One region of the Paenibacillus sp. MT124 genome, then DNA from elsewhere that is predicted to be linked to it. Evidence: predicted binding sites of a transcription regulator. Region 1 holds the regulator's gene; the other holds the start of a gene.
The links. The regulator CtsR, encoded in region 1, represses protease genes until heat stress. The targets are predictions, from matches to a motif close to ATGGTCAATAAAGGTCAAACA.
Positions count from the first base shown of each region.

Region 2: a site for CtsR is predicted at 12,317-12,337, ahead of clpP (ATP-dependent Clp endopeptidase proteolytic subunit ClpP). Genes of this name have one in related genera too.

Region 1 is NZ_CM179500.1:5,771,040-5,785,794, forward strand. It holds gene mcsB (protein-arginine kinase McsB) at 1-724, opposite strand, end outside; gene mcsA (protein-arginine kinase activator protein McsA) at 753-1,271, opposite strand; gene AC3RCI_RS26265 (CtsR family transcriptional regulator) at 1,304-1,765, opposite strand; gene AC3RCI_RS26270 (GNAT family N-acetyltransferase) at 2,249-3,424, opposite strand; rRNA gene rrf (5S ribosomal RNA) at 3,651-3,767, opposite strand; rRNA gene AC3RCI_RS26280 (23S ribosomal RNA) at 3,952-6,878, opposite strand; tRNA gene AC3RCI_RS26285 (tRNA-Ala) at 7,079-7,154, opposite strand; rRNA gene AC3RCI_RS26290 (16S ribosomal RNA) at 7,263-8,814, opposite strand; gene AC3RCI_RS26295 (molybdopterin-dependent oxidoreductase) at 9,378-10,739, shown strand; gene ligA (NAD-dependent DNA ligase LigA) at 10,867-12,879, opposite strand; gene pcrA (DNA helicase PcrA) at 13,140-14,755, opposite strand, start outside.
Region 2 is NZ_CM179500.1:176,953-191,707, forward strand. It holds gene AC3RCI_RS00870 (AI-2E family transporter) at 1-984, shown strand, start outside; gene AC3RCI_RS00875 (response regulator transcription factor) at 1,147-1,749, opposite strand; gene AC3RCI_RS00880 (sensor histidine kinase) at 1,752-2,879, opposite strand; gene AC3RCI_RS00885 (ABC transporter permease) at 2,888-3,625, opposite strand; gene AC3RCI_RS00890 (ABC transporter ATP-binding protein) at 3,627-4,580, opposite strand; gene AC3RCI_RS00895 (ROK family glucokinase) at 4,943-5,893, shown strand; gene rapZ (RNase adapter RapZ) at 5,945-6,844, shown strand; gene AC3RCI_RS00905 (gluconeogenesis factor YvcK family protein) at 6,858-7,844, shown strand; gene whiA (DNA-binding protein WhiA) at 7,851-8,789, shown strand; gene AC3RCI_RS00915 (HPr family phosphocarrier protein) at 8,925-9,194, shown strand; gene AC3RCI_RS00920 (SIMPL domain-containing protein) at 9,345-10,100, shown strand; gene AC3RCI_RS00925 (PdaC/SigV domain-containing protein) at 10,417-11,511, shown strand; gene clpP (ATP-dependent Clp endopeptidase proteolytic subunit ClpP) at 11,632-12,228, opposite strand; tRNA gene AC3RCI_RS00935 (tRNA-Arg) at 12,405-12,479, opposite strand; gene AC3RCI_RS00940 (sugar-binding domain-containing protein) at 12,921-13,946, shown strand; gene gap (type I glyceraldehyde-3-phosphate dehydrogenase) at 14,053-14,755, shown strand, end outside.

The sequences.
Region 1 (14,755 bases):
GCAGATTATCGATAACCTCTTGTTCCGTCTGTCCAAGCGTAATCTGATTGGAGATTTGGAAAAGGTTGCCCATCGCTTCGCTGCCTTCGCCATATATCCCACGCACGGTTAACCCCACTTGAGAAACAGCTGTCAAAATGCGTCCAATCTGCTGTGTCATCACGAGAGCAGGCAGATGCATCATTACAGATGCTCTTACCCCTGTACCTACATTGGTAGGACAGCTGGTCAGGTAACCTCTGCGATCATCAAAAGCATAATCCACATGCGCTTCAAAAGCATCGTCTATGGCGGAAGCTTTCTCCCAGGCTTCTTTTACCTGAAACCCCGGATAGAGGCATTGGATACGAAGATGGTCTTCTTCGTTAATCATAATACTGACGGATTCATCCTCACTAAGAATAACCGCACCATTTTTTGATTCGTTCGCAAGACTGGGGCTAATCAGATGTTTCTCCACCAACACCCGCTTATCGAGATCATCAATATCCATCAGGTCCAAGGTGTGGAAATCTCCAAAGGCATGAACGTCATCATATTGAAGTACTTCGCTCAGCTTATTCAGCACTTCTTCCGATTGCTCATTGGAAGCAAGCATTGGAAATGGGTAATGCTGAAGATTACGTGCGATCCGGACACGGCTGCTAATGACGATTTCGGAATCAGCCGCTTCACTGCGCATCCAGTCGCTGAGCGCCTTCTCTGTAAAGCGCAGATTAGGCATTACGCGTCCCTCCTACTCATGACAAACTCTACTCCTGAGCTATTTCTTTTTCAAGTTCCCTGATCTGGTCACGGATCTGAGCTGCCTCTTCAAATTCTTCCTGGGCGATACTCTCCTGAAGATCGCGCTTCAGGTCGGCAATCTGCCGCTTCACTTTAATGCGACCACCAGCTCGTGCAGGCACTTTGCCCACATGGGTTGTGCTGCCATGAACCCGTTTGAATAACGGATCCAGACGACTGTCAAAATATTTATAACAAGAACTGCAGCCGAATCGGCCGATTTTGCTAAACTGTGAGTAAGTCATGCCGCACTCTTCACAGCGAAGAGTCTGAGCAGGGGGAGCCCCGGCATTTCCATTCTTAGGTTCGAAATCAAGCAACCCGGACAACAGATTGTGAATGGAAAATCCATTCGATGTTCCCGGAATCATTTCTCCCTTTTCACGGGCACATGTCTCACAAATATGGAATTCCGTCTTTTCTCCATTCACGATTTTGGTGAAATGAAGAGTTGCCGGACGTTTGTCGCATTCTTGGCACAGCATTTAGGATGTACCTCCTTGATCCCGATAGGTTTTCATTTACCGAGCAAAGATATTAACATCGCCTTTAACATTCTGGCACGAATTTGATCCCGGTAAGGAAGTTTGACCAATAAAATTTCTCTTGATACAGCTGCACGCATCAACCCGGCTTCCCTTTTACTCAGGAAACGTGCTTCTTCCAGTTGATATATCAAGCCTTCGGCAGCTGTCTGTCCAATCTCATCCCCGATGCTATGGTGCAGATGATTATGCAGAGCAGAGTGGGCCGGCAATTCGATCCGCTGTATACGAACATAACCGCCGCCACCACGTTTACTCTCGACCAAATATCCTTTTTCAAGAGTAAAGCGTGTGCTTATTACATAGTTGATCTGGGATGGTACGCATGAGAATTGATCTGCAAGATCATTGCGCTGAATTTCAACCATTCCTTCGGGACTTTCATGCAAAATACTCTTCAGATATTGTTCGATAATATCAGAGATATTACGCATCCACTCATCCTCCACTGTCTGAAACGTTAAGTCAATAAGGACCCACACGCCCCCACAGAGTACACCTTCTCAACCCATTTAACCAAACAGGGAAACGACGAATCTTGATTTCCACTGGCTTATTCGGGAGAGCAAGGACGCACGAAGGTCCTCTTGGTACTGCCTCTTTCCGATGATATGCATCGTTCATGAAATGTGTCTCATCACCGGAATGTAGAAAGAAAGCTACGTAAGTATTTAACCTTCAGTTGACTTTGACTTTCTTTGACTTTATATACATTATAGCATATTTTGTGGTTTTGCCAAGTGGGGGCACTATTCATTTTTTACGATTTTACACGAAATATTCCCCGGACACAAAAAAACCTCTCCAAAAAAGCCGGAGAAGTTCGTTTGTCTCACTGTAGCACTGTTTTTCTGAAAATATTGAAAGAAACAACAAGCTAATTAAAATTGACGTTAGATATAAGCAATTCAAGCAACTCAGAAAAAATCAAGCAGATAAGTTTCCCGTTCAGGGATTGCCTTCTCCAATGCATGAATTACTTCTGCCGGGCCATGGATTCGACCTATCTGGGCCATCTCCGATGGTCGGCGATATCCCATAAGCATTGCTGTAAGTGCTTGAATGCTGACCTTAAGTGTCTGATCTTCCAAGACGGCTTCGGATGTTTTCCAAATGGAGGCTGTCCCATTCATCGCAACATTCAGCTGCCAAACGCCTTCATTCCAAGGAGCATGGGCATCTTCCACCTGAAGATTAATCTGTACCGGTGAATCCTGGCTTGCAAAAGGATATTGCGAAATAAATTGCTCCACACTTACAATCCGCGCCATAAAATACGGTACGATCTCCTGCTGTATTCGTGGATTATCCAGTTGAAAGGCAAGTGTATCACTCGCTGGTGCCTGCAGCGTCACCTCTTCAATCATTGAATCATGATTTGCAATAAAGGTCCAAAGTGCTTGTCTGGCTTCTTCATTGAGATATACGATCTCATCTATGGCAAACTTGCGTTCCTTAACCTCATACAGAAGATACCCCTGAGCTTGTCCCGACCCATCAAGATATACAGCCTTCTGGCTGGTTCCATCCGTGAGCACCGAGTTCTCCCACCAAGAATCATCACGGACGAGGGTTCCGTTATAACGTTCCGCATAGGCGCTGTATACTTCTTTCAATATTGCAAGACCAGGATTACCACGCCGGATGGTACCTGGTGTAGTTTTTTTCGCAGGCAAGTGAGCGGTAGGAACTTTATATTTTTTAAATTCAATGTACGTTTCCCATCCATACTTCCGGTAAAAGGCAAATGAGAATGGATGCAAAAACGAAATGCTTTGTTTATTCCGGTTCATCTCTTCCAGCGCATGATTTAAAAGCCCAGCAACCCAACCCTTGCGTCGATACTCTGGCCAAGTCGCCACCCCAGCAATCCCACCCATCTCAAAGGCTCTGCCATGAATGTAGGTTTGAAAAGGGATGATATGCAGCTTGGCACCAAGCTCGGCTTCCTCATATACGCCCCAGATATCCTGTGAAGCGAATCGATGCCGCTGTCTTTCTTTGCGTTCCTCACTTAATACATACTGAAAAGCATACTGGGAGAGGGCAATACTGGATTCAAAATCCTCTGCGGTCAACTTGCGAATGTCCATGTTAATTCTGCACCCCGTTCTCTAGAATAGTAAGTGGCTCCAATCGTATCCTGAAGTGTGATGTATGTATCTTCTATGAGTGTGTCAGAGGTATGATACAAAGTCAAATAAGAGATGCGCATGCATCTCCCGGAAAGAAACTATGTAATTAAATCTATTAAAGTAAAAGCACCAAAGAAAAACAAAAATAAAAACCACCACCGAATTTCATCGGCAGTGGTTCTTTGCTTGGCAGCGTCCTACTCTCCCAGGACCCTTCGGTCCAAGTACCATCGGCGCTAGAGGGCTTAACGGTCGTGTTCGGGATGGGTACGTGTGGAACCCCTCCGCCATCGCCACCAAACGAGCATTTGTCTACCAAATGCGTTCGCGTTCCATTCGGTCCTACACATCGGTGTGGATGAATGGTTCAGCGTCTGTGGAACTGAAAATCATACACACATTGGAGTGTTGTACCGATTTTCATTTCAGAGATTATTCTCTGAAAACTAGATCCGAAACAAAACTTGCGATCAAAACCTGCATATTTGGATAAGCCCTCGACCGATTAGTACTGGTCAGCTCCATGCATTACTGCACTTCCACCCCCAGCCTATCTACCTCGTCGTCTTCAAGGGGTCTTACATACTGGGAAATCTCATCTTGAGGGGGGCTTCACGCTTAGATGCTTTCAGCGCTTATCCCGTCCGTACATAGCTACCCAGCGGTGCTCCTGGCGGAACAACTGGTACACCAGCGGTACGTCCATCCCGGTCCTCTCGTACTAAGGACAGCTCCTCTCAAATTTCCTACGCCCACGACAGATAGGGACCGAACTGTCTCACGACGTTCTGAACCCAGCTCGCGTACCGCTTTAATGGGCGAACAGCCCAACCCTTGGGACCTACTTCAGCCCCAGGATGCGATGAGCCGACATCGAGGTGCCAAACCTCCCCGTCGATGTGGACTCTTGGGGGAGATAAGCCTGTTATCCCCAGGGTAGCTTTTATCCGTTGAGCGATGGCCCTTCCATGCGGTACCACCGGATCACTAAGCCCGACTTTCGTCCCTGCTCGACTTGTAGGTCTCGCAGTCAAGCTCCCTTATGCCTTTGCACTCTTCGAATGATTTCCAACCATTCTGAGGGAACCTTTGGGCGCCTCCGTTACTCTTTAGGAGGCGACCGCCCCAGTCAAACTGCCCACCTGACACTGTCCCCGTACCCGCTAAGGGCACCAGGTTAGAACCTAGATACGATCAGGGTGGTATCCCAACGGTGCCTCCACACAAGCTGGCGCTCATGCTTCAAAGGCTCCCACCTATCCTGTACAGATCGTACCCAAATTCAATATCAAGCTGCAGTAAAGCTCCATGGGGTCTTTCCGTCTTGTCGCGGGTAACCTGCATCTTCACAGGTATTAAAATTTCACCGGATCTCTCGTTGAGACAGCGCCCAAGTCGTTACGCCATTCGTGCGGGTCAGAATTTACCTGACAAGGAATTTCGCTACCTTAGGACCGTTATAGTTACGGCCGCCGTTTACTGGGGCTTCGGTTCACAGCTTCGGGATTACTCCCTAACCGCTCCCCTTAACCTTCCAGCACCGGGCAGGCGTCAGCCCGTATACTTCGCCTTACGGCTTCGCACAGACCTGTGTTTTTGCTAAACAGTCGCTTGGGCCTTTTCACTGCGGCCCCCTCGTGCTATTCACACTACCGGGGCACCCCTTCTCCCGAAGTTACGGGGTCATTTTGCCGAGTTCCTTAACGAGAGTTCTTCCGCGCGCCTTAGAATTCTCTTCTCGCCTACCTGTGTCGGTTTGCGGTACGGGCACCTTCATCTGGCTAGAGGCTTTTCTTGGCAGTGTGAGATCATGACCTTCGCTACTGTAATTTTCACTCCCCATCACAGCTCAGCCTTACGATGTGCGGATTTGCCTACACATCAGCCTTACTGCTTGGACAGGCATCCATCAGCCTGCGTCACTACCCTACTGCGTCCCCCCATCGCTCGTAACGATTTACGGTGGTACAGGAATTTCGACCTGTTGTCCTTCGACTACGCCTTTCGGCCTCGCCTTAGGTCCCGACTTACCCTGAGCGGACGAGCCTTCCTCAGGAACCCTTAGGCTTTCGGCGGATCAGATTCTCACTGATCTTTTCGTTACTCATACCGGCATTCTCACTTGTATAATGTCCAGCGCTCCTTACGGTACACCTTCAACCCTTATACAACGCTCCCCTACCCCTGATGCAAGCATCAAGCCATAGCTTCGGTGGTGTGTTTAGCCCCGTTACATTTTCGGCGCAGAGTCACTCGACCAGTGAGCTATTACGCACTCTTTCAATGGTGGCTGCTTCTAAGCCAACATCCTGGTTGTCTGTGCAACTCCACATCCTTTCCCACTTAACACACACTTGGGGACCTTAGCTGATGGTCTGGGCTGTTTCCCTTTTGACAATGGATCTTAGCACTCACTGTCTGACTCCCGGAAGTAAGTCTATGGCATTCGGAGTTTGACTGAGCTTGGTAACCCTTGCGGGCCCCGCACCCAATCAGTGCTCTACCTCCACGACTCTGTTTTCCGAGGCTAGCCCTAAAGCTATTTCGGGGAGAACCAGCTATCTCCGAGTTCGATTGGAATTTCTCCGCTACCCCCACCTCATCCCCGCACTTTTCAACGTGCGTGGGTTCGGGCCTCCAGTGCGTGTTACCGCACCTTCACCCTGGACAGGGGTAGATCACCCGGTTTCGGGTCTACGTCCACGTACTATGTCGCCCTATTCAGACTCGCTTTCGCTGCGGCTCCGGCTCTTCACCTTAACCTTGCACGGGAACGTAACTCGCCGGTTCATTCTACAAAAGGCACGCCATCACCCCTAAAATGGGCTCTGACTTCTTGTAAGCACACGGTTTCAGGTTCTATTTCACTCCCCTTCCGGGGTGCTTTTCACCTTTCCCTCACGGTACTGCTTCACTATCGGTCGCTAGGAAGTATTTAGCCTTGGCAGATGGTCCTGCCGGATTCATACGGGGTTTCACGTGCCCCGCACTACTCGGGATCCGTCTCGGAGGGAACAGACTTTCAATTACAGGGCTTTTACCTTCTTTGGCGGGCCTTTCCAGACCTCTTCGTTTAACCGGTTCCTTTGTAACTCCATGTGAGACGTCCCACAACCCCAGAGAGCAAGCTCTCTGGTTTGGGCTGTTCCGCGTTCGCTCGCCGCTACTGACGGAATCACTATTGTTTTCTCTTCCTCAAGGTACTTAGATGTTTCAGTTCCCCTGGTATGCCTCTACACAACCTATGTATTCAGTTGTGAGTAACTGGATATTACCCCAGCTGGGTTTCCCCATTCGGACATCCCCGGATCAAAGCTTGCTTACAGCTCCCCGAGGCAGTATCGTTGTTCGCCACGTCCTTCATCGGCTCCTAGCGCCTAGGCATCCTCCGTGTGCTCTTAGTAGCTTAACCAATTCGCTCGTGTTCGAGCTGTCTCTTCCCTTGGTTTGCTGGCGCAAATCCAAAAGTCGTTCCATTCGATCACTCGCTCATACAGTATCACTAATATTTGAAACTTGTTTAACACAAGTTCAGCTAAAAGGAATGTTCTAATTCGCAATTTTCGTTTCGATATCTAGTTTTCAAAGAACAAGCTAAATAGACGAAATCTTTGGTGGAGCCAAGCGGGATCGAACCGCTGACCTCCTGCTTGCAAGGCAGGCGCTCTCCCAGCTGAGCTATGGCCCCTCAAATTCCATCAAAACTGAACAAATGGATAAGTAACGATGCTGCTGTCGCAGGTTCAATGAACCTGCGTATTTGAATGTCTTCGTTACAGAAGACGATTCTCCATAGAAAGGAGGTGATCCAGCCGCACCTTCCGATACGGCTACCTTGTTACGACTTCACCCCAATCATCTATCCCACCTTCGGCGGCTGGCTCCTTGCGGTTACCCCACCGACTTCGGGTGTTATAAACTCTCGTGGTGTGACGGGCGGTGTGTACAAGACCCGGGAACGTATTCACCGCGGCATGCTGATCCGCGATTACTAGCAATTCCGACTTCATGCAGGCGAGTTGCAGCCTGCAATCCGAACTGAGACCGGCTTTTTAGGATTCGTTCCACCTCGCGGCTTCACTGCCCGTTGTACCGGCCATTGTAGTACGTGTGTAGCCCAGGTCATAAGGGGCATGATGATTTGACGTCATCCCCACCTTCCTCCGGTTTGTCACCGGCAGTCACCTTAGAGTGCCCATCCGAAATGCTGGCAACTAAGATCAAGGGTTGCGCTCGTTGCGGGACTTAACCCAACATCTCACGACACGAGCTGACGACAACCATGCACCACCTGTCTCCTCTGTCCCGAAGGAAAGCCCTATCTCTAGGACGGTCAGAGGGATGTCAAGACCTGGTAAGGTTCTTCGCGTTGCTTCGAATTAAACCACATACTCCACTGCTTGTGCGGGTCCCCGTCAATTCCTTTGAGTTTCAGTCTTGCGACCGTACTCCCCAGGCGGAATGCTTAATGTGTTAACTTCGGCACCAAGGGTATCGAAACCCCTAACACCTAGCATTCATCGTTTACGGCGTGGACTACCAGGGTATCTAATCCTGTTTGCTCCCCACGCTTTCGCGCCTCAGCGTCAGTTACAGCCCAGAGAGTCGCCTTCGCCACTGGTGTTCCTCCACATCTCTACGCATTTCACCGCTACACGTGGAATTCCACTCTCCTCTTCTGCACTCAAGTCACCCAGTTTCCAGTGCGATCCGGGGTTGAGCCCCGGGATTAAACACCAGACTTAAATGACCGCCTGCGCGCGCTTTACGCCCAATAATTCCGGACAACGCTTGCCCCCTACGTATTACCGCGGCTGCTGGCACGTAGTTAGCCGGGGCTTTCTTCTCAGGTACCGTCACTCCTTGAGCAGTTACTCTCAAGGACGTTCTTCCCTGGCAACAGAGCTTTACGATCCGAAAACCTTCATCACTCACGCGGCATTGCTCCGTCAGGCTTTCGCCCATTGCGGAAGATTCCCTACTGCTGCCTCCCGTAGGAGTCTGGGCCGTGTCTCAGTCCCAGTGTGGCCGATCACCCTCTCAGGTCGGCTACGCATCGTCGCCTTGGTGAGCCGTTACCTCACCAACTAGCTAATGCGCCGCAGGCCCATCCTCAAGTGACAGATTGCTCCGTCTTTCCAGCTTCCTTCAGGCGAAGAAAGCACGTATTCAGTATTAGCTACCGTTTCCGGTAGTTGTCCCAAGCTTGAGGGCAGGTTGCCTACGTGTTACTCACCCGTCCGCCGCTAACCATCAGAGAAGCAAGCTTCTCTTCAAGTCCGCTCGACTTGCATGTATTAGGCATGCCGCCAGCGTTCGTCCTGAGCCAGGATCAAACTCTCCAATAAAGATGAATTTCAGCAGCGCGATTAGACACTATGAAAATCAACTGAGGTATTGAAAAGAGCGATTAGCTCATTTTGAATCTGACGATTCATTGTAAATCATAAGTTACTTTCCATTTGTTCAGTTTTCAAGGAACTTGTTGTCCGTTTTTGTTGATCGATGTCAACCGGACAGGATATTTATCTTATCATGTTAACCAACTAACTGTCAACACTCTTTTTTCGTCATCATTCAAACTCTTTCGACAATCACTCGTTTTAAGCGACAAGAAATAATATACCATGTCTGAATTTAGATAGCAAGCATTTTTTAATCTTTTTTTCAAAGAGCATTTAATATATATAAGCAGCCATAAACCTTTCTTCTCATTTTTAATTGGATGGGCATTACCTTTATAACGTACTCTAATGGAGCTGTTTGATGTGAGTGATCCAAAGATTCTATAATGAGGTATATACAATAAAGAGAAAGCAATGACATAGCATCATTTAATACGTTCTTTATTTTCACCGCTTACTACATAAGGAAGATTTACTGCTTATAACTTTATTTGAGGTGATCACTCTTGGAACAGTGGCTAAAAAAACTTCGTAAAGGGTACGGCAAGAAACTCGTGTCTCTCCACTTCTGGAATGCCTGGATCGTGGTGATCCTCGCTGTAACGGGACTAATGCTAGTCGGTGGATTCTGGCGTGAACTACTCGGTATTGGGCGGGTATGGCTAAAATGGCTGCATATTATTGTCGGGTTGGCTATGCTAGCACCTGTTGTTTATTACTTGATACTAGCGAGTAAACACTGGAAACAGCTCCGGAACAGACCTTGGCAAAAAGTGAATACAATCATCGTGCTTGTTCTGCTGGTTGGCTGGTTAATCTCTGGCATTGTATTGTGGCAATTTAAACTAGCAGGACCGAGATGGTCAAATGCTGCACTTTTGACTCATGATTTGTTGACCTGGGTGGGTCTGCCTTATATTATCTACCACTCCATTACCCGTACCAAATGGTTGAAAGATTCGACACGCCGCACGGTGAGTGCTGCCACATCGACGAAAGACTCCAGCGGCACAGCCGATTCATTGGGTACATCTGGAGAAAATACTGCTGCTGCAATTGCAACTCCTAGATCGGATCGTGCTGCTGCGACAAAATTACCTGACCAACCCCAGAAACCCGAACCCGTGTATACACGGCGTGCGTTTATTCGGTCTGCTGTAGGTGTGGGGTTAGCCGTTACACTCGGCCCTACCTTTGTCTCCTGGGTTGGACGTAATCTCAGGATCGATAACAGCATCGACAGTATGCTGGAGAACGACCCCAATCGGATGAGTCCGTTGCCGCAACCTGCGGCTGCCTCTTCCCCTCCCATTGGAGGAGGAGCTGAAGGTCATTTCCGAGTATACACGGTTACGCCCATCCCTTCCTTTTCGAATGAGAATTGGTCATTCCGGATTGATGGGCTTGTCGAACGCGCACAGGTCTGGAATTGGGAACAGTTCGTTAAGCTCGCGCGTACTGTACAGGTTAGTGATTTCCATTGTGTAACTGGCTGGTCCGTATACAAAAACACCTGGGAAGGTATTCCCCTTAAACAGCTGCTGACCCAAGCCGGAGTTAAGCCTGGTGCACACAGTGTCAAATTTTACTCTGGAGACGGGGTATATACGGATGCCATTACGATGGATCAAGCACAGATGGATGATATTATTGTCGCTGTCATGCATGATGGCAAACCCATCCCAGCAGATCTCGGTGGTCCCGTACGACTTGTCATCCCCCAGATGTATGCCTATAAGTCAGTTAAATGGTTGAATCGCATTGAACTCATCGACAGCGAACATATCGGTTACTGGGAGGAAAGAGGATATGACAAGGATGCATGGCTTACAGGCGCAGCTCAGCGTATTCCCAATATCAGTTCCTAACGTTTCACCTCCAACCCATGTGGAGAATATGAATTGAAAAACATCCTACAGATGCATAGCAAAAACCCCCGATCCACCTAATGTGGCTAATCGGGGGTTTCTTCATTTCCTAGCTTATAGGTCAGCCCTACTGATTCAAAAGACGAACGAGTTCATCCTCATCCTCAATGGTTGGGATGCCCAGATCATGCGCTTTGGCCAGCTTGCTGCCTGCCTTCTCTCCGGCAATGACAAGGTCGGTCTTTTTCGAGACACTGCCTGTGACTTTTGCTCCAAGTGCTTCCAGTCTTTGCGTAGCCTCGTCACGCGTCAGTTGATGCAATGTTCCTGTCAGCACGACCGTTTTACCACTAAAGAAGGAATCTTCGACTACCACTGCTGGTGCCTCAGGTGCCTGTGCTTTCACGCCCAAGTCCAGCATTTTTTCGATCGCAGCCTGGGTAAACGGATCTGCGAAGAATGTTACAATACTCTCGGCCACAATGCCGCCAACGTCAGGAAGTTCAACAAGTTCCTCTACGGTTGCATTCATGATGGCATGCAGATCACGATAATGGTCGGCGAGCATACGTGTCGTTGATTTACCTGTATTCGGGATGCCCAGCGCGTACAGGAACGATGCAAGGTCACGATCCTTACTATGCTCCAGCGCAGCGAGAAGGTTGTTAGCTTTCTTTTCACCAAACCGTTCCAGCTTCACCAGATCATCAAATTGCAATGTATACAGATCAGCAGGCTCACGCACACTGAGCTCATCATACAGCTGAATCGCTGTCTTCTCACTGAACGTCTCAATATCCATGGCATCACGGGAAGCAAAATGGGAGATTCGGGCCACAGTCTGCGGTTTACAAGCCAATTTGTTATTACAGAACAGATGCGCTCCCCGCTGCTCCAGTGGGAATCCGCAAGCCGGACACTGCTCTGGATATATGATCTCCTCGCCATCGCTCTCTTCCGTCACTTTACCCAGGATTTCAGGGATGACGTCATTGGAACGGCGGATAAAGACACGTGTGCCCAAGGCAAACTTCAGATTTTTACGCTCAATATCGCCCACATTGTTCAATGTACAGTTCGAAACCGTTACTCCCGCCAGTTCAACCGGTTCTACACGTGCCAGCGGAGTTACTTTGCCGGTACGGCCCACATTCCAATCAACGGATTTGAGCACAGTTGTGGTCTCTTCTGCTTCGAACTTATAGGCTACAGCCCAGCGTGGGAACTTGTCCGTATAACCCAGCACTTCACGTGTGCGCATGTCGGTGATTTTGATAACGGCCCCATCAATCAGGTAGTCCAGCTGTCCCCGATTCTCCTGAATGGCGGCAAGCTGTTCCATCACATCATCAAATTCATGGAAGTACGTAATCGACGGGTTCACTTTGAAACGGTTCTCACGCAGAAAATCCATCATCTCTTGATGATTGGCGAACTGAATGTCGTCCGAGTACCCTACATTGTAAAAATAGGCATTGAGCCTGCGCTCTGCCGTCGTTTTCGGATTCAGGTTGCGCAGTGCTCCGGCAGCTGCGTTACGGGCATTTTTGAGTGGCTCTGCTGCTGTTTCATTGTACCGGTTCAGAACGGACAGATTCATGATACCTTCGCCTTGTACTTCAATCGTACCGTCGGTATACGGAATTCGGAGCGGTACGGATTTGATCGTTCTAACCTGAGCCAAAATCCCTTCGCCAACCGTTCCGTTCCCGCGAGTAGAAGCCTGTACCAATTCACCATTAGTGTATGTCAGGTTCAAGGTGAGCCCATCAAACTTCAACTCAATAACGTAGCCAGGTTCCGGTAAAGGGTTGCCTGGATTTTTACTGTTGTAGTCATTCACGAGCTTCAGTACACGAGTATTCCAGCTCCGCAGCTGCTCGATGTTTTGGGCTTTGTCCAAGCTCCACAATGGAGACAGATGGCGATGCGGGGTAAACCCCTTCAGCAGTTCGCCACCGACACGCTGGGTTGGAGAATCAGGCAAAACCATCCCGCTCTCCTGTTCCAGGGTAACCAGTTCGTCATACAGGAGATCATATTCCTTGTCACTGATCTGCGGCTGATCCATCGTGTAGTACTGATAATTATGCTGGTTCAGCTCGGTAACGAGTTGCTCCATCCGGTGCATCGGGTCCATACAGGGCCATCCCTCCGTTAATTTAATCTATGTAGAACGAACACTCAAATCGCAATTGAACTAAGCTGACAGAACAACTTTCCGATCGCTGTTATCCCCGGATTTCTTTATTTACTTACTTTTTAAAGGGGGAAATCCGAGGATGAAAGGCTAACGGTATGCTTTCGAAGCAGCTTTCCTTAGGAAAGCTTTTAACTTCGTTTCTTCAAGTTATTTCTGCCCTCTTAGTTATTTTGCAGTATTGAAGTTTCGTTCTTAATCTATTCTACTTTGGTTATAGGGGCAAAGCCGGCAAGCAGGCGTTTCACACCGACCGGAGCCGGGAAGGCAATTTGCAGTTCCGTGTCATTGCCGGAACCTTTTACCGCTACAATGGTACCCGTACCCCATTTGCCATGCTGCACTTTATCTCCTGCTTTGAAGCCTGCTTCACTATTCGAAGCTGCGGGCTTGGAGGCAGATGATGGGGTAGCATATGTTGGACGCGAGGTACTTGTGGTCACACGGGAAGTTGGCGTGGACGAAGTAGCCGAGGAGCCACCTCTGCTCTGCTGTTCAAAGAGCTTGGCCGCACTTCCACCACCAAAGTTACTTCCTCCACTGGAGCCAAGTCCACGTCCTCCATAGGAACCTCCTGCATTGGCACCACGACGGTAACGGTCACGGGCAATGGATGTATCTTCTTTTAGCTCATCCGGAATTTCATCCAGGAAGCGCGAAGGTGGGTTCGCCGTTGTGCGTCCGAACAAGGTACGCATCTGGGCACAAGACAGGAAGAGCTGTTCTTCTGCACGGGTAATCCCTACATAAGCAAGTCTGCGTTCTTCCTCCAGCTCTTCATTATCCATAAAGGCCCGGCTGTGCGGGAAGACGCCTTCCTCCATACCCACGATGAACACCACAGGGAATTCCAGACCTTTGGCACTGTGCATCGTCATCAGGGTAACCGCGTCGCTCTGATCCTCTTCATCATCGTTCATGCTGTCGATATCTGCAATGAGTGCCAGATCGGTGAGGAACGAGACGAGCGTTTTGTCTTCATTATTTTTCTCAAATTCCATGGTCACGGAAAGGAACTCTTCAATGTTTTCCAGACGTGCACGGGATTCAAGTGTATTTTCGTTCTGCATCTCAAGCCGATATTGACTCATCTCCAGAATCTTCTCGGTCAGCTCTGTTACAGACAGATACTCCACCATCTGATGCAGTGCAGCAATCATGTCGTAGAACTCCACCAGCGCGTTCCGCGTGCGGCCCGCAAAGCCGAGATCGTCCACAACCTGAAGCACACGGAATATGGATACTCCACGTTCTCCTGCTGCAGCTGCCAGCTTCGCCACCGTTGTATCACCGATGCTGCGCTTAGGCACATTAATGATCCGGGTGAGGCTAATATCGTCGTCAGGGTTAGACAGCAGGCGCAGATACGCCAGAATGTCCTTGATCTCTTTACGATCATAGAACTTGATGCCGCCGACAATCTGATACGGAATATCAGACTTGATCAGAATTTCCTCTATAACCCGCGACTGGGCGTTCGTACGGTACAAGATGGCATGGTTTTGATAGGATTTGCCGTTCTTCACGTTTTTACTAATCTCGGAGGTAACAAAATACCCCTCATCATGCTCGGAGTCCGCACGGTATACCTTGATCTTCGAACCGCCTTCCTTATCCGTCCACAGCTTCTTCGGCTTACGTCCGGAGTTGAGGCCAATGACCTCATTCGCTGCATTCAGGATGTTGGACGTCGAACGGTAATTCTGTTCCAGCAAGATGGTCTGTGCCTCTGGATAGTCTTTTTCAAAGTTCAGGATGTTGCTGATATCCGCTCCACGCCAGCGATAGATCGACTGGTCACTATCCCCTACGACGC
Region 2 (14,755 bases), 890 kb from region 1:
CTGCTGCTGTTTTGTTTGGTCCTGTTCAGCATGGGGAGTATGCTGCACATGATCTTGCTGCTATTTCTAGTGACGTATGTCATGAATCGGTTGCAGCAGTTTATTACGGGGAAACTAAATCGGCTATTTCCGATTAATTATAAAGTCGTCGTCATACTGCTCTATCTGATCGTAATTGCAGCCATTGTGCTGGGTATATCCAGATATTCACCGAGAATTGTCAATCAGGTCATTCAGTTAACCAATGAGATTATGACATTCTTCGATACCGCCGAAGGGGATAATCTGGCAGCCAAAGTGGCAAGCTTCCTTCAATCATACGACATCAAGAACTATGCGAACGATGCATTGAAGTATATATTCGCTCTGAGCAAATGGCTCGAGTTTATTCTGCTGGTCATCATACTCAGTCTGTTTTTCCTGCTGCAGAAGCAGGAGATCGTCAAGTTCACATCCAAGTTCAAAACGAGCAAGATCGGTTGGTTCTACAATGAAGTGGCTTATCTTGGGGACAAATTTGTATCGTCTTTTGGTAAAGTGATTGAGGCTCAGCTGATGATCGCCGTATTCAATACGGCTCTGACCATTCTGGGTCTATGGATACTCGGATTCCCGTATCTATTTGCTCTGACGATTCTCGTATTCCTGCTTAGCCTTGTACCGGTAGCGGGCGTTATTATATCATTGGTGCCTCTGTGTCTGATCGGCTATCAAATGGGCGGAATACAGCTGAGCATTATCGTTATCGTCATGATTGTCATCATTCATGCGCTGGAAACGTATTTCCTTAATCCAAAACTGATGGCGCATAAAACAAAGCTGCCGATGTTTTATACGTTTATCGTACTGATTCTGTCACAGCACTTCCTGGGAATCTGGGGCCTCATTATCGGTATTCCGATCTTTGTCTTCCTGCTTGATATCCTGGATGTCAACAAAATGGAGAAGACCGAAGAACCGGTACGTGTGGAAACCAAGCTATAACGATCGGGTCGATGACTTGTACTAGTGAAGATTATACGGTTGAAAAAGGTTAAAACGCCTCCCGTAAGGGGATGCGTTTTTGTTTTGCGCACGGGCCAGAGGCCACATCTTTATATATATCGTTCGCCCGTGGATCGCGTCACTGGATGACGTAAATCTCATTTACAACCAGCCTTTCTCCTCAGCTACACTGACCGCTTCTATCCGATTTTTTGCCCCAAGCTTGTTAAAGGCATCCGACAGGTAATTACGCACGGTGCCGTACGAAAGATGGAGTGAGGTGGCAATATGATTGGCATTCATGCCGGTTGCCGCCAGTTTAAGTACTTCTTTCTCCCGCTCCGTTAAGGGATTAACTTCCTTGGCTGCGCCAAAGACCAGTTCGGGGGACACTTCCCGTCCGCCATTCATGACACGGCGAATGGCTTCCGCCAAACGGTCACTTGGCTCGTCCTTCAGCAGATACCCTTGCACACCGGCCTGAATGGCTCGTTCCAGGAAGCCCGGCCGGGCAAAGGTCGTAAGGATGATAATGCGGCAGTTCAGGCCAAGCTGTTGTATACGTTCTGCGACCTCAAGACCCGTCATGACAGGCATTTCAATATCCATTAAGCATAGGTCAGGTTTAAGAGAAGAGATCTGCTGAAGTGCTTCTTCTCCGTTACCTGCTTCACCGATGACTTCTAAGTCGTCTTCAAGATCAAGCAGTGACGCAAGTGCACCGCGCAGCATGCGCTGGTCTTCGGCAATCATGATTCGAATCATTATTACACTCCTCCTTGGGGTTCACTGGCAATCAGCGGAAAGGAAAAGACGAGAAGGGTTCCTCTTGAATCAGATGTAATCCGTAGAGAACCATCAATCAGTCCCAGGCGTTCGGACATACCCTTCAGTCCGTTGCCTGGACGTTCGGTGGAAGTCATACCATGACCATTATCCCTTACCGTGATCTGAACGCCATCATGTGTTCGTTCTAGATGGATCGTACTCTGCGAGGCATCACTATGTTTCACAACATTGGTTACGGCTTCTAGCATGCAGAGACTGGCCATGTTCTGGGTCAGATCCGGCACATCGTCATAAGGTCCTGGATCACCTGTTATTTGAAGCTCAATGTCTGCACTCTTTAGCATCTCTTGAGCATCGGCCATCGCCTCAGCTATGCTGATCGCCCGCATGTCAGAGACGAGCTGCCTTACTTCGCGCAGCGCTGCTCGAGAGGTGCGTTCGATCTCACGTGCTTCCTGTATGGCACGTTCGGGATTTTTGGTGATCAATTTGGTGACGAGCTCGCTCTTGAGCGTGATCAAAGAGAGTGTATGTCCCATCGTATCATGTAGATCGCGTGCGATACGCATGCGCTCTTCGCGTTTGATTAACTCCTTGATATGCTGGTTGGCCTCATCCAGCTTCGCTTCCAGTTGCTGACGATCCAGCATGGTTCTGATTCCATAAGGAGATACCAGCATAATCAGGTAAAACGGAGTAAAGAACAGGAGTTGCTCCGCAGTAAATTCCGCAATGTTAACAGCAATGGGGAGGGTTTGGACGATGGCAAGAAGCAATAGAAAACGCCGGAACATCCGTCGATCCGTATACCACCCGATAAAATTGGCCGAGAAAAAGCCTAGAAAAAACATGTTCGTATCAATCACAAGACTCAGTATCAGTACGGCAGCCATCTGCAGACCAAGCCAGTAGGAGAATGCGGAGGTCCCAGACGTCATGTATAGCTGCCGGTAGGTCAGGATAAATAGAATGAATACCGTAACACCGATGTACAAATGCAGTCCATGAGCATTCCATAAATAATAAATCGGCATGGCAAGATAGATCATCCAAATGTATGGATAAATTCCGTACCGCTTAGGGAAAAGCTCAAAACGCTGAAGCATGTAGAAGATTAAGCCTCCTTTTGTTTGCTGCGGATATAGGTGGATATTAACATAAATACCGCCAAGTATGCTGCCAAAAGAAGGATATCCCGCAACTCAGGTGTGCCACCAGTTACAATGATCCAGGCTCCATTGCCGAAACTGTAGGAAGGCAGCCAGTGACCGATTTGTGCAAGCCAGCTCGGCATGACGTCCAGTGGCATCCACATCCCCCCAAGCAAAGCGAGTGAAAGATACAGGGCGTTGCTGAGCCCGGTTGCGGTATCGACGCGGCGGAAGGTGCCAATACACGTACCCAGGGCGAGAAAGGGTAGAGAACCAGCCAAAATCCACAGAGCGGAACCGATCCATTCGGAGGCCGAAAGGGACACACCATTAATCAGATAGCCTGCTGCAAAGATGATGAGAATGGAACACAGATGCATGGCTGTCTGACCGATCATTTTGCCGCCAAAATAAATGGAGTCCGGGAGAGGGGTGACGCGCAGATAGGTGACCCAGCCGTGCACTCGTTCCTGAACGAGCCGGATCCCTAGGGTCATAATGGATGAACCCATAACGCTAAAGCAGGTCATGGACATGAGGTAGTGTGCGTTCCACTCCTTCGCATTTACTGCATCTGTGGTAAAAATGCGGGTGTAGAGAACGTAGAAGATCACAGGCATCAGCAGTGACCAAAATACAAAGTAGACATTGCGGGACATGCGAAGCATTTCTACGCGAGATTGAGCAAACAGCATAGACATATCAGTGTTCCTCCTTCATGGTTTCGAGCAAGGTTACATAAGCATCGTCCAGTTGTCCGGTTTCAATACGAATTTCCCTAACCGGCAGCTGGCGCGTAATGATGACACGAATCAGGGCGTCTGTATCCTGAGTATGAAGAATACAGCGGTCTTTGCGATACTCGATTCTTTCCACTCCAGGCAGCTCTTCAATCTGTGTACGGATGTCCGGCAGAGCAGTATCGGGAGTTATAAGTTCGGTATACAGGTGGCCATCTGGCAGCGAGAAGGAAAGCGTCCGTTTGGCGATTCCGTCTTTGATACGATCAGGCGTACCGTCCGCAATGATGGAACCTCCTGCGAACAGGATAATCCGGTCGGCTGCTTCATCGGCTTCCTGCAGGTAATGTGTTGTGAAGAGTATCGTTTTGCCGTGCTGGGCAAGCTGGCGAATCTGCTTCCAAAAGTATCTTCGGGTCTCGGAGTCCAAGCCAACCGTAGGTTCATCGAAGAAGAGCAAGTCTGGGTCACCTGCCATGGCAAGGGCGAAGTTCAGACTGCGCTTTTGACCACCTGACAGCTTCTCAGCCCTTTTGTTCAGATCCTCAGGCTTTAGACCTGTCAAAGCTTCGATCTTGTCCGCATCCAGCGGGGTAGGATAGTAGCTGCGCACCATACGAATGATTTCCCGAACCGTAAGGCCGTCCATGACACTCACGTCCTGGAGCATGACACCGATGCGCTCGCGAACTTGTCTGTGACCTGGCGGCATCCCCAGGACAGTCACTTCTCCTGAGGAGGGAGTGGACAGGCCAAGCATCATGTTCATGGTGGTTGTTTTGCCTGCGCCGTTTGGGCCAAGGATGGCAATGATTGAGCCGCGGTTAATCTTCAGGGAAATAGGGCTGACGGCCAGCTTGCTGCCGAACCGTTTGCTGACTTGTTCAAGCTGTATGATGGTTGAATCGGTATTCATCTGTATTCACGTCCCTTGTCTGTTCTCTAAGATAATTCCATCTTACCGAACGAACTGTGACGGGATTAGTAAGAGTTGTCATGACTTTCAGGTGACAACTGTCATCTTTTACGCATGGAACGAGTGATCATGAAATATCATGAGTTGAGGCTTCCCTTTCTAGTAGGGAAGCGTGAAAGCTTGCGTTTTGGTAGAAGAGAGGAGAGGTTGTATACGTATACATGAAGTGGGTGTGATGTGGTTCACAATCGCGGCGAAGCGTTCTGTATCAATGGTCTTATCGTCTTGACCCAGGCGTATCCTTCAATTATAGTTGGTACGTAGGATTAAACTATTTTAGATAGATAAAGGTGGCTTGCGGCATGTCTGAGAAAATCTACGTTGGGGTCGATCTCGGCGGAACAGCAATCAAGGTCGGTATATGCAATGAACAAGGTCAGCTTATGCATACGTATGAAGGGCCGACAGAAGTGGATAAGGGCGTAGACACGGTCATCGCCAACATCGAGAAGTATGTCCGTCATATCGTGGCAGAATCGCCATATAGCTGGGAGCAGCTTGAAGGTGTAGGAGCTGGGGTAGCCGGGTTCACGAATGTACGCGAGGGTATTATCGTTCTCGCTCCTAACATCGGATTTCGGAATGTAGCCATTCGTTCGGTTCTGGAAGAGCGTCTGGGCAAGCCAGTCAAAATAGATAACGATGCTAACGTTGCTGCACTCGGTGAGGCTTGGGCAGGTGCCGGCAAGGGCGTGGATAATTGCGTATGCTACACGCTGGGTACAGGTGTTGGCGGAGGCTTGATACTGAACGGCAAAATCTATCAGGGCTTTTCCGGCATGGCGGGAGAACTGGGTCATGTCAGTGTTGTGCCTGATCTGGAAGCCATTCAGTGTGGTTGTGGTAAAATGGGATGTGTAGAAACGGTATCGTCCGCAACGGGCATTATCCGTATGGCTAAGGATGCAGTAGAACGCGGAGATCATACGTCACTTGCGCTTGTGGACAAAATTGCAGCCAAGGAAGTATTCGATGCAGCGAAAGCTGGAGATGAAGTGGCTCTGCGCATCGTAAATCGTGCTGCATTCTATTTGGGTAAATCCATGGCGGCTGTAGCTGCAGTCATAAACCCGGAAATGTTCATCATCGGGGGCGGTGTATCCAAAGCCGGTAATATCCTGTTTGACGAAGTACGTGCTGTATTTGCGAAACTGACACCTGAACCGCTGCAGGAGGGTGTTCAGATCCTGGAAGCAACTCTGGGCAACGATGCGGGAATTGTTGGCGCGGCAGGACTTCTCTTGCGTTCTTAGTAACCTCGGAACCATATGATTAGGCAGCAATATGATAAGGAGGGGACATTTATGCTTGAAGGTGAAGTTTCACCGGGCACAGGCGCCACGCTCATTATCATTACGGGCATGTCCGGAGCAGGCAAAACAATTGCGGTACAGAGCCTGGAGGATCTCGGCTTTTTCTGCGTGGATAATCTGCCACCGGTGTTGATTCCGAAATTTGCGGAACTGATTGAACAATCGAACGGCAAGATCGGTAAGGTAGCCCTCGTAATTGACCTGCGGGGACGGGAATTCTTTACGGCTTTATCCGAGTCTTTGAACTATATAAAAGATCATTTTACCATTCATTGCGAAATTTTATTCCTGGATGCAACTGATTCTGTCCTTGTACAGCGCTACAAGGAGAGCAGACGCAGACATCCACTGGCTCCTGAGGGAATGCCGCTTGACGGCATCCGTCTGGAGCGCAAGATGCTGGAGGAGCTTAAGAATTCGGCTACCCAGGTACTGAACACAAGTACGATGAAGCCGGCGCAGCTTAAAGAGCGGATTATTTCTCGGTTTTCTCATTTGGAAAGTCATATGCTGTCGGTGAATATCACGTCGTTTGGATTTAAATATGGCATTCCAATCGATGCGGATTTGGTGTTTGATGTTCGTTTCCTGCCAAATCCGCATTATATTGATCATTTGCGTCCGAATACGGGGCAGAATAGTGATGTATATGAATATGTCATGAAATGGCCTGAGACACAGTCGTTTTTGACCAAACTGCTCGATATGCTGCACTTCCTGATTCCGCAATATCGTAAGGAAGGCAAAAGTCAGGTGATTATCGGGATTGGATGTACCGGCGGCAAGCATCGTTCGGTAGCCATATCCGAATATTTGGGCAAAATGTTGGGAAGCAGCGAAACTGAAGCTGTTACCGTGAGCCATCGCGACGCTGACCGTGATCGTCATTGAAGAGGGTGAAGGGATGAAAGAAGCCGGACCACGAAGAGAACGTCCGAGAATTGTTGTAATGGGCGGCGGAACCGGGTTATCCGTGATGCTGCGCGGTTTGAAAGAGAAGCCGCTGGACATCACGGCCATCGTCACGGTAGCAGATGACGGTGGAAGTTCAGGCATCCTGCGCAACGAACTGCAAATGCCGCCTCCGGGCGACATTCGTAACGTGCTTACGGCGCTGGCTGATGTTGAGCCATTGCTATCGGATATGCTAAAATATCGTTTTAATACAGGCGCGGGGCTTGCAGGCCACAGCCTGGGTAATTTGATTTTGGCTGCAATGACGGATATTTCAGGCGACTTCGTAACCGCAGTGCGGGAACTTAGCCGCGTGTTTGCCGTTCGCGGTGAGGTTTTGCCGGCAGCCGGGCAGGCGGTTGTGCTGCATGCGGAGATGGAGGATGGCTCAATTGTTACAGGCGAGTCCAAGATCCCTGAAGCAGGCGGGCGCATTAAACGCGTTTTCCTTGAACCGGATCACGTGGAGCCGTTGCCAGAGGCTGTGGAGGCTATTCGCCAGGCAGATGCCATCCTGATTGGGCCAGGCAGCTTGTATACGAGCATTCTGCCTAACTTGTTAGTTCCCAAACTGGCAGAGGCTGTCGTCGAGGCAGAGGCCGTGAAGATGTTTATATGCAATGTGATGACACAGCCTGGAGAGACGGATAACTATACGGTGAGTGACCACCTCAAGGCGGTTCATGAGCACGTAGGGCATCAGCTCTTTGACTATGTTATTGTTAATAATGGTGAAATTCCGCTGCAGGTGCAGAATAGGTATGCGGAAAAAGGAGCCAAACCGGTTGTTTTGGATATGGATGTACTTAAAAGTTCCGGCTATCAGGTGGTTGCGGATACTCTGGTTCTGTTTAGAACCTATCTGCGTCATGATGCTGATAAGCTTAGTCACCACATCTATCAACTGGTACAAAATTGGATGTTACGGAAGAGGTGAAGTCCCATGTCGTTTGCAGCACAGACCAAAAAAGAATTAACCATGATTGAGAGTGAACCGTGCTGCGAAAAGGCGGAACTTTCAGCCCTCATCCGTATGCTAGGTGCGGTGCAGTTATCGAATAAAAAAGTGATCTTAGATATTTCGACGGAGAATGCCGCGATCGCAAGACGGGCATACTCTCTGCTTAAAAAGCATTTTCAAGTGCATACGGAATTGCTTGTCCGCAAAAAAATGCGGCTGAAAAAGAACAATGTATATATTGTTCGTATTCCGTCCATGGTACAGGAGATATTAAAGGATCTGTACATTGTATCGGAAGGCTTTTTGTTTACTCCAGGAATTAATCAGGAGCTGTTACGGAAAAACTGTTGTAAACGGGCTTATCTACGCGGCGCGTTTATGGCGGGTGGCTCGGTCAACAACCCTGAAGGATCCTCGTATCACCTGGAGATCGCATCCATGTATGAAGAGCACTGTCAGGCCCTCGTGGACCTGGCTAATGAATTTCATCTCAATGCCCGGTGTATAGAACGTAAAAAAGGATTCATCCTATACATTAAGGAAGGCGAGAAAATTATTGAGCTGCTCAGCATCATTGGTGCGCATCAAGCCTTGTTCAAGTTTGAGGATGTACGGATTATGCGGGATATGCGTAATTCCGTTAACCGGATCGTCAACTGTGAGACAGCTAATCTGAACAAGACGATCGGAGCTGCAGTAAGACAGATTGATAATATCAAGCTGCTGCAAAAGGAAGTCGGTTTGGAGTCTTTGCCTGAGAAGCTGCGTGAAGTCGCAGAGGTTAGACTGGCGCATCCTGACATTAACCTGAAGGAAGTTGGCGAGCTGTTAAAAGGTACCGTCAGCAAATCGGGTGTCAACCATCGGCTTCGCAAGATTGACGAGTTGGCTGAGAAAGTGCGGAATGAACGTCACGGTTAACGGATTTGGACCTGGTTGAATAGTCAGAATTGTTCTGGTTTTTTTTCTTCTAGTGTCCTGCGCGGGTTAATGGTATAATGTTATAAATATAATTGTGTATTTAATGTCTAGATTTCTAATAGGGGGTAAGTTTCCATGACAAAGCACCCGGTAGTTGTCCGTTTGAAAACGGGTCTCCATGCCAGACCTGCGGCACTGTTCGTTCAAGAAGCGAATAAGTACTCATCTGAAGTGTTCGTCGAGAAGGACGACAAAAAAGTTAATGCAAAAAGTATCATGGGGATCATGAGCCTTGCAATCAGTACTGGTACAGAAATCCAAATTAGTGCTGAAGGCGCGGACGCCGAACAGGCTGTAAACGCTTTAGTGAGTTTGGTGAGCAAGGAAGAACTTGAAAACCAATAAGATATGATTAACATGACATGAAGAAGTCCCGCAAGGGGCTTTTTTGCGTTATGGGCATAATCAAGTGCAACATTTTGGAAAATGTCTCCGTCTGTTAAGGTATCAAAATGCTTTGAGATTGAGATCTTAAATATAAGGAGGCTATGCGTAATGGGTAAACATTGGATGAAACCGCTTGGTGCGGTATTGGTGGCAGGAACATTGCTCGTTGGTGGTACAGCGTGGGTGTCGCCGGGGAATTATGCCTATGCTGCAGAAGTACAAGGGGTACAGCAAAATGTGATAAATGTCGTGGGTAAAGGTGAGATTCAGGTAAAGCCGGATATCGCTTATCTATCGATCGGAGTGAATAGCACGGCTGAGACAGCAGCCTCCGCCCAGAAGGCAAATGCCGCAAAAATTCAAAAGGTATCCAACCTGCTGAAGAATACGTGGAAAATCAGTGCAGACGACATTCAGACCAGTCAATTCTATGTACAGCCAAACTATACGTATAGCGATAAAGAAGGTCAGAAAGTTAAAGGCTATACCGCTCATCATACGCTGACGATTACGTACCGCGAAATGGACAAGATTGGTGAACTGCTGGATGCTGCTTCGCAGGCAGGTGCCAACAATATCGAGAATGTACGCTTTACGGTAGAAAATCCGGAAAACTTCGAAGCACAAGTGATCGAGAAGGCAGTAGCTAATGCAGAGGTGAAAGCAGGAGCGATTGCCAAGGCGGTTAAACGTCAATTGGGTGCTGTGTTGTCTGTAACTCAAGGTGATGCCAATGTGCCTGTGCTCTATGCAACAGAAAGTTCGACGGCCAAGGACATGGCAATGTCTGCTGCGGGTACAGAAATTGAAACAGGTCAGGTTAAAGTAAGCACAACGCTTAACATTACGTATGAAATGAAATAACTGTAGACGTAGATGAAGATATGAAGAGACTGTGTCCAATCGGGCAGGGTCTCTTTTGTTATATAGAGGAGCTTTAAAGGAGTTAGGCATTAACATCCCTACTTTAACGAGAATAATGAGGTTGATTTGATGTCTTTTTTGTATATTTGTTCGTGACAAAACCTTTACCAAATGGATTTGGATTGAACAACATTGTAACTGGTGCTGTAAACCTTTCCTGAATTGGGTTAATTATAATATAGAGGTGAGCGTATGAGATAAGCGATCAGGATACATACGCAATAAACCATAGGCAAATTCGAGAGGAGTTTTATATATGACATCATGGAAAAAGTGGACAAGTGCATTACTCGCGGCAGGAATCATTGTAGGTAGTGGGGCGGTATGGCAGGATAACTCCGTGCAGGCAGCTTCGGTTACTTCCAAAGTTACGGCATCCACAGATGTTACATTGAAGTCTGCAGGCAAAACATTGACACAAAAGGGACTTTTACAAGGTGGATCGACGTGGGTATCCCTCACTGCTGTTAAGGATGTGGCTGGTGGTACGTTAACCTATAACGCAAAAACAAAAGAGTACACACTGACTGCAGCGAATAACACGATGAAAATCAGCCTGGCGGATGGTGAACCGTCGCTAAGAGTAAATAATTATTATCCTAACGTTGAAGCGAAGCTGATCAAAGGACGTCTGTACATTCCATTTTCAGCGATGAGAGATTATTTGGGTGTTCAAGGCAGCTGGGATGGTAAAACCAAAACACTGGCACTGAGCAAAGTGAAGCAAAATAGCGTAAAAGTGAAATCAGCAACTGTGAAAGTCGACATCAAAAATGCTGAGGTAGATATTCAATATCCGCAGGTGAGTGGACTTGCTAGCGATGAAGCCGAAGCGGCTATCAACAAAGTATTGAAAGATGAAGTGGATACATTCGTAGCTGCTTTCAAAAAGCAAACGGCAGAATACGGAACGGCAGCAGCAAACCGTCCATATGCATTTGAGAGCACCTATGTGGTGACGTACAACGAAAACGGCGTGCTGGGATTGGTAACTCAGCGTTATGAGGATTATGCCGGAGCACACGGGATGACTACACGGACAGGTCACACCTTTGCACTGGATACAGGTAAAGAGCTAAGTCTTGATGATGTGCTGCAAAACAACAAGACGATGCGCGATACACTTGGCAAAAAGGTTGGTGAACAGCTTAAGGCTCGCGGTGGTTACCTGGACGGCTATAAAGGGCTGAACAAGGATCAGGACTTCTATGTAACGCCTACAGGCGTAGTCGTGTTCTTCCAACTGTATGAGTACACTGCTTATGCAGAGGGTTTCCCGGAATTCCCGTTTACGTACAAAGAGTTACTTCCTAAAGGCACACAGCCATTCAGTGGAATTGCAGCAGAGTAATTATTCGATATCATTCTAAAAAAAGAGCGCCCCTCGTCATGATCATGACAAGGGGCGCTTCTTCGTAGTATGAACAGGTCAATCGGCCAGTTCATATTCTCAATATACAGTTACCTCGGCTTATACGCCTTGGGAGCCAACGTTTTCGATGACTTTATCAATGATACCGTAATCGGCAGCTTCAGCAGCACTCATGAAGTAGTCACGGTCTGTATCTTTCTCGATGCGCTCCAGTGGTTGACCTGTGCGCTCAGCGATGATGCGGTTCAAGGTATCACGCATTTTCAGAATGCGGCGGGCGCGGATTTCGATATCCGAAGCCTGACCTTGTGCGCCGCCCAGCGGCTGGTGAATCATGATCTCACTGTTAGGCAGTGCAAAACGTTTACCTTTTGCACCTGCATTGAGCAAGAATGCGCCCATCGAAGCTGCCATACCTACACAGATGGTAGATACATCAGGTTTGATAAATTGCATTGTATCGTAAATGGCCATACCGGCTGTAATGGATCCGCCTGGGCTGTTGATGTATAGATGAATGTCTTTCTCCGGATCTTCCGCAGCGAGGAACAACATCTGTGCCATGATGGCATTCGCGACAACGTCATTTACATCGCTGCCTAGAAAGATAATACGATCCTTCAGCAATCTGGAATAGATGTCATAGGCGCGCTCACCGCGGTTGCTCTGTTCAACGACCATAGGAATATAACTCACGTGAAAAACCTCCTCGGAAATGTACATGGAATAGTGTATCTATTTAAACTGTTACCGTATTACCCACATCATAAACAATTTCAAACAAAAAGTCAAAGAAAGTCAAACTAACTTTGAAAAAAAAGAAACCTTTACGGTTCCATTGGTTAAAAGGGTTATGAGCTGCTAATCAAGAATGGCGCGCCCGCCAAGAATCGAACTTGGATCTCAGGCTTCGGAGGCCTACGTCATATCCATTGGACCACGGGCGCACGTTGATGTGACAGCAATAATGATTATAGCTCATGGAGTCCTGAATTGCAAGAGATATGATCAAGCTTATGGTTTGGAATGACCTGAAATTGATCATGATGATGAAGAATGGATAAAGAAAGCATTTAAGTAAATGCTAAGAGAAGTTTTGGACAGGTTGCATGAAGCACGATCCTGGAGTCAATAGAAGCGATATATAGATGAGAAATTTGATTTTCTTCTATATATGGTGTAAATGCGGCTGCACTTTCCGGTGGAAGTCGGAGATTGTGAAAATAAGCGCGTACATTGGCCCAAAACGTTGTGAAATAAGGCTTTTGAAACACTTGCATGTCACGTCAGTTTTAGGTAGAATAGACGTGGGACTTAAAAAGTTAACCCGGGACATTTTAGGGCCATGAAAGAGAGCTTGGAACGAGAAGCTTGCGGGAGTGGAAAGCATGCGAACGATTTTAGAAGTGCAAAAGCAGCTTCTGCCTGATCTCATGGATGTCTTGAAGAAGAGGTATACGATTCTGCACCAGATCATGTTATCGGATGTGATCGGGAGAAGGACGTTAGCCAATTCCATGCAGATGACCGAGCGGGTTCTGAGGGCTGAGACCGATTTGTTAAAGGCTCAGGGACTTATTGAAATTGACAGTGCAGGGATGAAGATCAGTGAGGCAGGGCATGATTTGCTGCAGCAGTTAGAGCCAGTAGCCAAAGAGCTGTTCGGATTATCCGAGCTGGAAGAACGCATCAAGCAAGCCTACGGTCTGCAAAAGGTAGTTGTCGTTCCCGGCGATTCGGACATTTCTCCATTTGCCAAACGGGAACTGGGTAAGGCTGGGGCAAAGGCTCTTAGTCAGGTAATGAATGATAACGACGTTGTTGCCGTAACAGGCGGATCAACAACGGCAGGAGTAGCAGAGCAGCTGACTCCGCCAACATCGCTGAAAGGTGTATGGTTCGTACCGGCACGCGGCGGATTGGGAGAAAGCCTCGAAATTCAGGCCAATACGATTGCATCGACAATGGCAAAACGGGTAGGAGCACAATACAAACTCCTGCATGTACCGGATTTGCTTAGTGATCATGCCTATGAATCGTTAATTCAGGACCCTAGCGTCCAGGAGATTCTTCAGCTGATCCGACAGTCACGCATCGTAATTCACGGAATCGGTGATGCCGTGGAGATGGCGCGAAGACGCAAACTTGCAGCGGAGATCATAGAAGAGCTTCAGGAGCAAGGAGCCGTATCTGAATCCTTCGGTTATTATTTTAACGATCAGGGTGAAGTGGTACATACCATGCTCACTCTGGGCATGCGACTTCAGGATATTGAACGGACCGATGTGGTGATCGGAATTGCGGGTGGCAAAAGTAAGGCGGCTGCCATTCATTCCGTACTGCGATTCGGACAGGAAGATATTCTGATTATTGATGAGGCAGCTGCCGAAGTCATCGTTGCCGAAATGGAATAAAGTTTTTCTTTTACCACAACTCTTGTTGTCTTGACGGACTTCACCGTCTGTCTTGAATATATAGCTTCATAAAAAAAATAAATCAAAACTTGGGAGGAACTTACTCATGATTAAAGTAGGTATTAACGGTTTTGGACGTATTGGTCGCTTGGCATTCCGCCGTATTCAAAATGTAGAGGGCATTGAAGTAGTAGCAATCAACGACTTGACTGACGCTAAAATGCTTGCTCATTTGCTTAAATATGATACAACTCAAGGTCGCTTCGATGGCGATGTTGAAGTACACGACGGCTTCTTCAAAGTGAACGGCAAAGAAGTTAAAGTACTGGCTAACCGTAACCCAGAAGAACTTCCTTGGGGCGACCTGGGCGTAGACATCGTTCTGGAATGTACTGGATTCTTCACAACTAAAGAAGCAGCTGAGAAGCACCTTAAAGGCGGCGCTAAAAAAGTTGTTATCTCCGCACCAGCTACTGGCGACATGAAAACCATCGTTTACAACGTAAACCATGAAATCCTCGACGGTACTGAAACTGTAATCTCCGGCGCATCTTGCACAACAAACTGCCTGGCTCCTATGGCAAAAACACTGCAAGACAAATTCGGAATCGTTCAAGGTTTGATGACTACAATTCACGCTTACACTGGCGACCAAAACACATTGGATGCTCCACACCCTAAAGGTGACTTCCGTCGTGCTCGCGCAGCAGCTGAAAACATCATCCCTAACACAACTGGTGCTGCTAAAGCAATCGGTTTGGTTATCCCTGAACTGCAAGGTAAACTCGACGGTGCAGCTCAACGTGTAC